DNA from 2 places in the Aeromicrobium halocynthiae genome. Region 1 is predicted to be linked to the other one. Evidence: predicted binding sites of a transcription regulator. Region 1 holds the regulator's gene; the other holds the start of a gene.

What was found. Region 1 encodes LexA, which represses DNA repair genes until DNA is damaged. Its sites were predicted from a motif close to TCGAACANNTGTTCGA; they were not measured.
Region 2: a site for LexA is predicted at 2,456-2,471, ahead of ABD213_RS04740 (HNH endonuclease signature motif containing protein). Genes of this name have one in related genera too.

Annotation. Positions count from the first base shown of each region.
Region 1 is NZ_BAAAPY010000006.1:138,670-144,524, reverse strand. Features, by position in the region: gene ABD213_RS10120 (hypothetical protein) at 312-1,256, shown strand; gene ABD213_RS10115 (type 1 glutamine amidotransferase) at 1,285-1,986, opposite strand; gene ABD213_RS10110 (LysM peptidoglycan-binding domain-containing protein) at 2,171-2,557, opposite strand; gene lexA (transcriptional repressor LexA) at 2,863-3,669, shown strand; gene ABD213_RS10100 (ATP-dependent DNA helicase) at 3,721-5,685, opposite strand; gene hflX (GTPase HflX) at 5,758-5,855, opposite strand, start outside.
Region 2 is NZ_BAAAPY010000002.1:143,554-149,408, forward strand. Features, by position in the region: gene ABD213_RS04725 (SGNH/GDSL hydrolase family protein) at 1-62, opposite strand, end outside; gene ABD213_RS04730 (SGNH/GDSL hydrolase family protein) at 123-941, opposite strand; tRNA gene ABD213_RS04735 (tRNA-Gly) at 1,097-1,167, shown strand; gene ABD213_RS04740 (HNH endonuclease signature motif containing protein) at 1,307-2,452, opposite strand; gene ABD213_RS04745 (enoyl-CoA hydratase-related protein) at 2,727-3,596, opposite strand; gene dcd (dCTP deaminase) at 3,651-4,226, shown strand; gene ABD213_RS04755 (pseudouridine-5'-phosphate glycosidase) at 4,234-5,145, shown strand; gene ABD213_RS04760 (carbohydrate kinase family protein) at 5,142-5,855, shown strand, end outside.

The DNA of each region.
Region 1 (5,855 bases):
GCGCCGGACCCGGTGACCGGCACGTCGATTAACGTCTCCCTCAGCGGCGACGACGAGCGGATCCGCGAGTACTGGGACGGGCTCGCCGAGGGTGCCGACGTCGTCGTCCCGCTCGGCCCGGCGCCCTGGGGCGACGAGCTCGGCCGGCTCGACGACCGCTTCGGCGTCGCCTGGCTGGTCGACCTCGCCATCAGGCGAACGGTGCCGACGTCAGCGCCGCGCCCCGGTTCGCGCCCTCGGGGGCGTCGCGGCCCCGTTGCTAGGATCCTGGTTCGTCCCGATCCCGACGGAAGGTCGCCATGCCCCGGCCCGTGTCCCCCTGGTCCCGTGCACGCGATGCCGCAGACACCGCGTCGCCGTTCGCTGCGAGCGTCCTGCGTCGTGGTGCGGCGGGTCTCGCCGTGGGCGTGCTCGTGCTGGCCGGTTGCACCGGCGGCGGCACGGACGTTCCGGAGGAGGTGCCCACCCCGGCCGAGGCCGAGGACGCCGACGAGCCCACCGGCGACGCCCTGCAGCGCATCACCGAGCTCGACGCCATCAGCCTGCGTGGCCTCGAGCTGCCCGACGTGCCCGAGGGCATGGACCCCGTCGACGTGCGCACCGCCGCCGACACCGTCCGGGCCCTCGCCGTCGACGCCTTCACCAACCGGACGCTGTGGGCCGAGAGCCCGACCAGCGAGGTGCAACGCACCCACCTCGGCATCGGCGGGCCCACCTTCGCCGAGCAGGTCGAGACCAGTCCGCTGCTCGCCGACGGCCCTCCGACCGCACAGCTGTTCGTCTCCCTCTTCGACGCCGAGGCCCAACCGGTCGAGCTGCCCGTCGTGGTGAGCGCGGACTGGCAGGTCACCGAGGCCGCTGCCGAGGACGTCGACCCGGACGAGGAGCCCGGCGACGCAGGGAGCCCCGACGAGGCCGCCGGCACCCCCGCTCCGCTGGTGACGCTCGAGGTGCACGCGGTCTACTACGTCGGTGACGTCGACGAGCCGCGCATCGTGCTCATGCGCCGCACGATCGGCATCGGCGGGAACGACCTCGGCCGCATCGACGCGCCGAAGACGTGGCTCGTCGACACCGACCTCGTCGGCGCCGACGAGTGCGCCTTCTACACCGACGGCTTCGTGCGGCCTACCGAGGAGGAAGTGCCGGCCGTGGAGTACCTGCGCTTTCTCGAGGAGGTCGAATCCGAGGAGCAGGACGCCGCACTGACCGCCATGACACCGCTGGCGGACCTGCGCGCCGCGGCGTGCGACTGAGGGCGAGCGTCCTCGGCCGACGTGGCCCTCAGGTCTGCGGTGAGGGCCGACGCACCCGCAGGTAGGCCAGCGCGGCGTCGACGAGCTGGTGTGCCGACGCCTCGGCACGACCCGCGCTCAGCAGGGCGTGACGCCTCAGCAGCGACGGGTCGGCGCCGGACAGTCGGACGGTGTCGGCGTCCTCGTCGACCCACCGCGCATAGGTCTGCGGCGTCACCTCAGGGTGGAACTGCCACGCGATGGCCGGGGTGCCGAGGCTCTCGTCGGTGAAGCACTGCGGACCGAACCAGCTGCTGCCGAGGACACGGGCCTGCTGCGGCGGCACCATGACGTCGCGGTGGAACTGCGCCCAGGGACCCTCGGGGCACAGGACCGGGTCGACGGTGTCGACCCGCTTGAACCCCACCTCGGGGTCGTCGCCCCGGTAGGAGGTGCCGCCGAGGGCGCGGGCGAGGACCTGCGCGCCGAAGCAGATGCCCATCACCGGGGTGCCGGCGCGCAGCGCCGCACGGACGAGCGCCTCCTCGGCCTCGACCGACGCCTGCCAGCGAGGCTCGTGGGCGCCGCGCTCGGAGCCGAGCAGCAGCACGAGGGCCGACTCGCCGAGATCGGTGAAGACCGGCAGCTCGTCGCGGTCGAGCCACTCGGGGCGGTAGCCGAGCTGGGTCAGCCGAGCGACGACGTACCCGCCGTCGCGATCGGTGTCGTCGGCCACGACGTGGAAGCGCATGGCGTCATCATGCCCGTCCGCTCGTCGCCTCGACGCGCGCAGGGTCGGGACCGCCGGCTGCGGGGACGTCACGCCTGCGGCGGCAAAGGTGAACCCGACAGAGAGCCCGATCCGCGCACGACAACGGACACGGTGAGGGGTGCGGACCGCTCGGGCCGCACCCCTCACAGCGTTCTCGAGTGCCTCACTCGTAGACGGGCACCGCGAGCTCGCGGCCCATCTGCAGGGCACCGGCGCTGGAGAGCGCGTTCATGCGCATGATGTCGTCGACCGTGCGGCGCGGGTCGCCCGTGGGGTTGGCCTCGACGGCGATCTGCCAGAGGGTCTGGCCCGGCTGGACCGTCACGACCGTGGTGGCCGGGACGTCGCCCCGCTCACCGGAGGCGACGACCGACGGGCCGAGGGCCACGACGGCGAAGGCGATGACGGCGAGGGCCGCTGCCAGCACGACGAGGCGACCGCGACGCGTCAGGCGCACCGCGCCGGCGGAGCCGGAGGTCGAGGAGATGGGCCGCGTCGACGTGCGGGGCGCAGTGGTGAAGTGGCCGGGAGCGAGGGTGATGGTGCTCATGGGTGCCTCCGTGGGGAAGGGAACGGGTGCTGTGGAGTGAGGTGTCCGACCGAGGTCCGCGATGTCACTCGATCCGGGCCGCGGGGTGGTGCGACGGGGAACAGACGTTCGATCGAACACGTGTACGACACTACGACAGACCTCGGACAAAAACAGCCCCGAATCGAACGCGGGAGCGACATCGACCCCATCAGGCCTGGAATCGCGGGCAGAAATTTTTCGCAAGAAGTTTCGCGAGGCGTGTTCACGACACGCCGATCGAACAGATGTTTGGATCTGTCCGTGGAGGTCGTTACGGTGATCACATGAGCGACGACACGAAGACCTCCGACTCCCCCGAGGCTGGTACGCCAGCGGGCACGACCGCCCAGGCACCCCGCCGCGGCCGCCCGAAGGGTTCCAAGAACTCCCCGCGCGAGCTGCCCGACGGTCCGGTCGACGAGATGACCGGCCTGACCGAGCGGCAGCAGAAGATCCTCGTCTTCCTGCGCGAGATGATCGAGAAGCACGGCTACCCGCCCAGCATGCGCGAGATCGGTGTCGCCGTCGGCCTGGCCAGCACGTCCTCGGTCGCGCACCAGCTGCGCGTCCTGGAGCGTCTGGGCTACGTCCGGCGCGACCCGAACCGGCCGCGTGCCCTGGAGATCTTCCTGCCCGAGGTCCTCAAGGCCCGTCGCACGCTCGGTCCGGCCGAGGAGGACGAGGCCGACTCCACCGGCATCGGCGACGCCCGCCCCGCCGCCACGTACGTCCCGATGGTCGGCACGATCGCCGCCGGCGGGCCGATCCTCGCCGAGGAGCGGGTCGAGGACGTCCTTCCCCTTCCTGCCTCCATCGTCGGCGACGGCACCCTGTTCCTGCTGCAGGTCCAGGGCGACTCGATGATCGACGCGGCGATCTGCGAGGGCGACTTCGTCGTCGTGCGCCAGCAGCCGATGGCCGAGAACGGCGAGATCGTGGCCGCCATGCTCGACGGCGAGGCCACCGTCAAGACGTTCCAGCGCAAGGACGGCGCCACCTGGCTGATGCCGCACAACGAGAACTACTCCCCGATCGACGGCACCCACGCCACCATCTTGGGCAAGGTCACCGCGGTCCTTCGTCGTCTCTGACCCGGGGGCCGACCAGCGCAGGGCGTCAGCCCTGACCCACCGACCGCGACGTCAGGACTCGTCGAGTCGTCGCAGCGCGCCGAGCACGGCGTCGCGGTCGGTGGTGCGCCACATCGGCGGCAGGGACGCTGCCAGGAACGACCCGTACCGGGCGGTGACCAGTCGGGGGTCCAGGACCGCCACGACCCCGCGGTCGTCGGCGCGGCGGATCAACCGCCCGGCTCCCTGGGCCAGCAGCAGCGCGGCATGGCTCGCCGCGACGCTCATGAACCCGTTGCCCCCGCGCTTCTCGACCAGACGCTGGCGGGCGCTCATGAGTGGGTCGTCCGGGCGCGGGAACGGCACCCGGTCGATGATCACCAGCTGACACGTCGAGCCCGGCAGGTCGACGCCCTGCCACAGGCTCAACGTGCCGAACAGGCAGGTGGAGTCCGTCACCGCGAATCGCCGCGCCAGCTCCGGCAGCTGCGCGTCGCCCTGGCACCAGATGTCGAGGTCCGGGAGTCGCTCGCGCGTCGCCGCGGCAGCGGCCTCGGCGGCCCGGCGCGAGGAGAACAGCCCGAGGGTGCGTCCGCCGGCGGCCTCGACGAGCGCGGCGATCTCGTCCAGCTGCGCCTCCTGCAGCCCGTCGCGGCCCGGAGCCGGCAGGTGCTTGGCGACGTAGAGGATGCCCTGGCGGCCGTAGTCGAAGGGCGAGCCGACGTCGATGCCGCGCCACGACTCCTCGTCCCCGGCAGGCAGGCCGAGCGAGACCGCCAGCGGGTCGAACCCGCCGCCGAGGGTCAGCGTGGCCGAGGTCAGCACGACGGTCTTCTCGGCGAACAGTCGGTCGCGCAGCGCGAGGGAGACGTCGATCGGCGCGATGCGCAGCAGCGGCGCGCCGCTGCGCGTCTCTGCCACCCACAGCACCTCCGTCTCCTTGCCCGCAGCCATCCGCTCGGCGATCGTGCGCAGCTCCTCCAGCTGCGCCTTGGCCTGCTGACGGCCGGCGTCCTCACCGTCCTTCTCGTCGGCGGGCTTGACCAGCGCGGAGACCACGTTGCGGGCCGCGTCGCGCACCATCGCGAGGGCCTCGGACAGCGCCTCCTCCGCTCGCTCGATCCGACCCACCTGCGTGTGGCTCAACGCGTCACCGAGCGCGTCGGCGGCCTCGGTGAGGTCGTCGACGGCACGGTCGGCACGTTCGCCCCGCACCTGCGAGCGGGCGCGCCGCGCCGCGCGCTCGACGGCGCCCGCGTCGAGCTCCGCGGTGGCAGCCTGCGTGACGCGCGCGGCCAGCTCGTGGGCCTCGTCGACGACCACGGCGTCGTACTCGGGCAACATCGGGACGCCGTCGATCGCGTCGATCGCCAGCAGCGCGTGGTTGGTGACGACGACGTCGGCCTGCGCGGCGTCGTCGCGGGCACGCTCGGCGAAGCACTCCTCGGCGTAGGAGCAGCGGGTGGCGCCCAGACACTCGCGGTGGTTGACGCTGATCTGGCGCCACGCCCGCTCGGAGTGCGCGGGGGCGGAGTCGCGGTCGCCGACACTCTCCTTCTCGGCCTGGTCCTCGGCCCAGCGGCGCAGCGTCACGACCTCCGCGCCCAGCTCGCCCTCGGGCACCTCCACGAGCACCCCCTGGTCGTCCGGGACGCCCTCGCGCACCCGGTGCAGGCAGGCGTAGTTGGCCCGGCCCTTGACCACCGCGCAGTGCGGCACCTCGGCACCGACCGAGGCAGCGGCCGACCGCAGCGCGGGGATGTCGCGCTCGATGAGCTGGTGCTGCAGGGCGAGCGTCGCCGTCGCGATCACGACCCGCTCGCCGTGCAGCATGCTCGGCACGAGGTAGCCGAGGGACTTGCCGGTGCCCGTCCCCGCCTGCACCAGCAGGTGTCGCTCCTGGTCCAGCGCCTCCGCGACGGTCTCGGCCATCGTCACCTGGCCGGGCCGTTCGCTGCCGCCGACGGCGTCGACGGCGGCGTCGAGGACGGTACGCACGGTGGGCCGCACGGTCGGAGCAGTCGTCGGCTCAGGCATGCACGGAAGCCTAGGTCAGCACCCGCGTGACCCGGCCCGGGCGTCCACAGCGCAGCAGGCGACGAGGGCCGCTCAGGCGTGCTGCAGCTGGTGCGCGAGGTCCTCGGGCACCCGCGCCACGAGGTGGGTGCCGTGAGCGCCGTGCTCCAGCGTCTCGATGTCGCCCTGCT
Region 2 (5,855 bases), on a different contig from region 1:
ACGATCGGACCGGGGGGCCTGCCGCTGAGGTTGGAGTAGGTGAAGGCCGTCTCCGGGTCCATCCGCCCAGTGAAGCACCGAGCCGCTGGTCCCGCCGACCAGTCTCGCCGGCGCCTGGGGACTCAGACGGTGAGGCGGGCCGCTGCGGCCATCTCGGCGTAGCCGCGGTCGTTGGGATGGAAGAAGTCGCGCCCGAGACGGCCGGCGAAGTCACGCAGGTGCGGGATGCGGAAGTCGGCGACGTGCAGCCCGCGACGGGCGGCGGCGACCTCGACCATCCGGTTGAACAGCCGCGCGGTGCGTTGCATCCCGGGCTGTCGGCCGACGACGGTGCCCTGAGGGATGGCGTCGAGCAGCCGATGCAGCGTGGCGGGCAGCTCGCGGCACCAGCTCGGCTTCATGAGGTCGTTGTTGCCGATCAGCATGGTCACGCGGGCGACGTCGTGGTGACGGCGCAGGTCGTCGCACACGTCGAGCTGGCGCTCGAGCACGTCGATGGCGCGGGCCCCGTTGAAGGAGAGGTTGACGACCTCCATGCCGCGCAGCAACGCGGGCGGGTCGTCGGCAAGGCGGCCGACCCAGCCCCGGTCGGGAGAGGTGGCGCCGATGCCCTGGGAGAGGGAGTCGCCGAGCACGATCCACAGCGGACGACCGGACCCGACGGCTTCTCGGTTGCGCTGCTCCCACCAGGAGGCGAAGGGAGCGATGTCGTCGATGATGCTGCGCACCCCTGGGACGACGGTGCCGAGGGCGCGGACGATCGAGCCGGAGGGACGGCCGCTGAGGTTGGAGTAGCTGAAGTCGCCGGGACGGTCGGTGGGCACCGGCGCGGTGGCCTGCGGCGGCGACGGGAACGTGATGGTCCGGGTCGTCCAGGCTGCGGGGGAGTCCGGAGCGGGGGTCGACGACGGGACGGCCGGGAGGGTCAGCGGCTGCGTCATGGGCATGACCGTAGAGCCCCGGCTCGCGGGCGTCGTCGGCGGCTCGGCGTCGACATGACGTGTTCAAGGGATCGTCATCGCCGGGGAACACCGCCGATGCCGCTCGGACGCGCCCGGATCGCGACGTTCACCCGTCGGCTACAGTGAGGCCGTTCGCCGATGTAGCTCAATGGCAGAGCGCTTGCTTCCCAAGCAAGATACGCGGGTTCGATTCCCGTCATCGGCTCCGAGCGCAGCGAGGAGACGCTGTCGGGATCCCCACCTCCTCGCGCGGAGCGCGTTGCGAGGGATCCTGTCATCGGCTCCGAGCGCGGCATCGCTCGGTCGTGAAGCCATCTTTTGCCCGATCGGTCGTCGGGCGTAGCTCAGCCAGTGAGGGCGGCTTCGGCGGAGACTTGGCGGCCGGTGGGCAGGATCCATCGCAGGACGTCGTGGCCCTTCATGGAGTGGTGTCTCCTGCACAGTGCCCACATGTTCGATCCGTTGGTCGCCCCGGTGGGCCAGGGTTCTCGGTGGTCGAGGTCGCATCGTTCGGCGGGGACCCGGCATCCGGGTGCTCGGCAGACGCCGTCCCTGAACCTGATGGCCTTGGCGAGGGTCTCGGGGGCGAACCGTCCGACGTAGTCGTGAGCGAGAACGTCGCTGGTGACGGGATCGGTGATGATGCGGTGCCAGAAGGTGTCGTCGGGGTCGATGTTCTCGAGGATCCACGATGCGGGGACGGACCATTCGCCATCACTGGATTGGGCGTGGCCGTCGATGAGTCCGGTGAGGACGTCGGCCTCGATCATCACCGCGACGTCGCCACCGATGGTGGGCTCTGCGGTGGTGTCGCCGTGGGTGAGCCAGGAGACGAACAGGTCGGCGGTCCGCTGCGGCAACGTGCGGTCGTCCTCGTCGTCGACGGGGATGCGTGCGGCGCGGTCGAGGCGCTTCATCACCGCCGCTGCCTGGTGCGACGGCAGGTAGGCCGAGAGCCAGGACATGCCGTCCTCGAGGTGGTGCAGGGACACGTGGCGCTGGGCGCGGGCCTTCTCGGCCCGCTCGAGCGCTTCGTCGGGCTCGATGCGGGTGACGAACCGCTTGATCCAGGCCCGCAGCTCAGCAGTGGTGTGGGTGGTGGCGTAGGCGAGGGCCTTCTCGTCGAGCAGCGCCCACGAGGACTCCCGTTCCAGCCGGTCCAATCCCGTGGAGATCTCGCGAACGCGGGCGGCATCGATGAGCCCCTCGGTGAACGCGGCCCAGCAGGTGGGCGCGTGGGCGACCATCCGGTCGGCGGTCGCGAGGCGGGACCAGACCTGGTTCTCCGAGAGTCCCATGGCCTGACCGATCGTCATCGGGATCGCCGAGCGCTCCACCATTTGCCGCATCGGGGAGTCCAGCCGGCTGATCCGCGCCTCCTCGGCGTCGCGGAACGCGAGCATCGCCGAATACACTGCCGCCTCACCCCGAGCCGCCGTGCGAGCAGCCATGACCATGGCCTCCTCGCTCGTGCTCTCCCCGATGTCCATGAATCAAACATACGCTCGACCACCGACAGTCGGTTTTGGAGAGTCCGCAGAGTCCGGGCGTGGCCTCGATGCGCGCGGACCAGCGCCTTCGGCGCGCTCCGCGCTACGCCCCCGAGCACTCCGCGCAGGGGGGACCCCCAGACCACCGTGGGTGGGGGTGGTTCGGGTCGGCCCTGGTGGGCGCGCGTTCTGGAAGGCTCGACGCCCGCGCCCTCACGTCGGGCACGAGGGCGTCCAGCACTGCTGGCTGCGCACGTCTCGGCTCGCTTCCGACTCAGGTGGACGCGTCCGGCTCCTGGTACTCCCGCTCCTCCCACCAGCCGCCCGTCGGAGGCAGGTCGGTCGAGACGCGGTCGGGAAACTCTGCGGGCCGCTTCTCCAGGAACGACGTGACGCCCTCGCGAGCGTCGGGGGAGGCGCCGCGCTCGGCGAGGACGGCGGAGTCGACCTGGTGGGCGTCCATCGGGTGCGCCTGGCCGAGCCCGGACCAGATGAGGCGACGCGTGAGCGCCACCGCGACCGGGGCGGCGTTCTCGGCGATCTCCCGCGCGATCTCCATCGCGCGGGGAAGCACCTCCCCGGGCTCGCAAAGCTCGGTGAGCAGGCCCGCGGTCAGCGCCTCGTCGGCCTCCACGAGTCGGCCGGTGACGTTCCACTCCAGGGCCTTGCCGACGCCGACGAGTCGGGGCAGGAACCAGCCGGCGGCGCCCTCGAGCACGATGCCACGGCGCACGAACACGAACCCGAACCGGCTGTGGGTCGAGGCGATGCGCAGGTCCGCGGGGAGCGCCATCGTGATACCGACGCCCACCGCGACGCCTTCGAAGGCCACGATCACGGGCTTCAGCGAGCGGTAGACGGCGAGGGAGACGCGTCCCGCCAGGTCCTCCGTGCTCGGCCGCCCCGAGGAGTCGAACGCGCTCTCCCCGCCCTGCAGGTCCGCTCCGGCGCAGAAGTGGTCGCCCGCACCGGTCAGGACGACCGCGCGGACGTCGTCGTCGGCGTCGGCGCGGGCGAACGCGTCCACCAGCTCGTCGGCCATGACGGGGGTGAAGGCGTTGCGACGCCCGGGACGGTCGAGCGTGACCACGAGGACGTGGTCGGAGAGCTCGTAGCGGATCTGGGCGTACGCGTGATCGGACATGAGGCGGCCACCATAGCCGCCACCGTGGGCCGATCCGCTGGGTACAGTGACCGCGTGCTCCTCTCCGACCGCGACATCCTCGCCGAGCTCGACGCCGACCGGGTGCGCCTCGATCCGCTCGAGCGAGCGATGATCCAGCCGTCCAGCATCGACGTGCGGCTCGACAAGTTCTTCCGCGTCTTCGACAACCACAAGTACCCCCACATCGACCCGGCGGCGGACCAGAGCGACCTCACGCGTGCGATCGAGGTCGACGGCGACGAGACCTTCGTGCTGCACCCGGGCGAGTTCGTGCTCGGCTCCACCTACGAGACCGTCACGCTCCCCGACGACATCGCCGCGCGGCTGGAGGGCAAGTCCTCCCTCGGCCGGCTCGGTCTCCTGACCCACTCGACCGCGGGCTTCATCGACCCGGGCTTCTCGGGGCACGTCACGCTGGAGCTCGCCAACGTCGCCACGTTGCCGATCAAGCTGTACCCGGGGATGAAGATCGGTCAGCTGTGCTTCTTCCGGCTGTCCTCCGCCGCGGAGCATCCCTACGGATCACAGAAGTACGGCTCGCGCTACCAGGGACAGCGCGGCCCCACCGCCTCCCGGTCGCACGCCAACTTCCACCAGACCACGATCTGAGCACCACATGTCCGACGCACCACTGATCGTCAGACCCGAGGTGGCCGATGCCCTGTCGTCGGGCACCCCCGTCGTGGCGCTCGAGTCGACGATCATCTCCCACGGCCTCCCGCGTGAGGAGGCCCTCGACGCGGCCCGCGGCTTCGAGTCGCTCGTGCGCGGCCACGGGGCCGTCCCCGCCACGGTCGCCGTGCTCGACGGCCACATGCGCGTCGGGCTCGACGACGACTCCCTCGCGCGACTCGTCGAGGAGGACCTGCCCAAGCTGAGCACGCGCGACCTGCCGATCGTCCTCGCGCGTGCTGGCAGCGGCTCGACGACGGTCGCCTCCACGTCGTTCATCGCCGACCTCGCAGGGGTTCGGGTCTTCGCCACCGGTGGGTTGGGCGGCGTGCACCGCGGAGCCGCGCAGACCTGGGACGAGTCCGCGGACCTCAAGACGCTCTCCGGCGTCCCCATCACGGTGGTCTCGGCCGGCGTCAAGTCCATCCTCGACATCCCTGCGACGCTCGAGCGCTTCGAGAGCTTCGGCATCCCCGTGATCGGCTACGGCACGGCGGAGTTCCCCGGGTTCTGGCTGTCGTCGTCGGGCCACCGGCTCGACTGGTCGGTCCCCGACGCCACAGCCGTCGCCGCGGTGATGGAGTCGCGCGAGCAGCTGGAGATGTGCGAGGGGATCGTCGTCGCCAACCCGCTGCCCGTCGACCAGCAGCTCGACCCCGACCTGCACGACCGGGCCCTCGCCGAGGCGCTGCGACGGGCGGAGGAGAAGCAGGTCGAGGGCAAGGACGTCACCCCGTTCCTGCTCGCCAGCATCGTCGAGCTGACCGAGGGCAAGAGCCTCGAGGTGAACATACGCATCGTGGAGAACAACATCCGCGTCGCGGCCGACATCGCGGTGGCCTGGGCGAGGCAGTGACGCGCGTCCTCGTGGTCGGTGACGTCGTCGACGACATCAGCGTGAAGGCCCTCGCGCCCACCGCGGCCGCGAGCGACACGACGGCTCGCATCCGCATGCGGCCCGGAGGCTCGGCGGCCAACGTCGCAGCCTGGCTGGGCCACCTCGGCGTCGAGTGCACCTTCGTGGGCCGGGTCGGGGCGGACGGCGTCGAACGGCACGAGGCTGCGCTCGCCGAGCACGGCGTGCGCGCGATGCTCGCCGCCGACACCGACCTCCCGACCGCGACGATCGTCCTGCAGCTCGACGACGTCGGCGAGCGGACGATGTTCGTCGACCGCGGCGCCAACACGTCGCTGCGTGTCGACGACGTCCCCGAGGTCGCGTGGGACGGTGTCGGTTGGCTGCACCTGACCGGGTACACGTGGTTCGACCCCGCCACCCGGCCCGTCGCCGACGCCCTGGTCGCGCAGGCCGAGCAGCGGGGCGTCGGGGTGAGCGTCGACCCCAGCACCGTGTCCTTCCTGCGCGACTGCGGAGGTCCGACGTTCCTGCGCTGGGTCGCGGGCGTCGACCTGCTGTTCCCGAACCTCGAGGAGGCGCGGGTGCTCGTCGACGCTCGCGGGCCGCACGTCGACCTCGACGCGCTGGCCGACGGGGTCGGGGCGCTGGTGGTGACCCTCGGGCCGATGGGTGCGGCGTTCGTCGAGCGACGCGGTGACGTCGAGCCT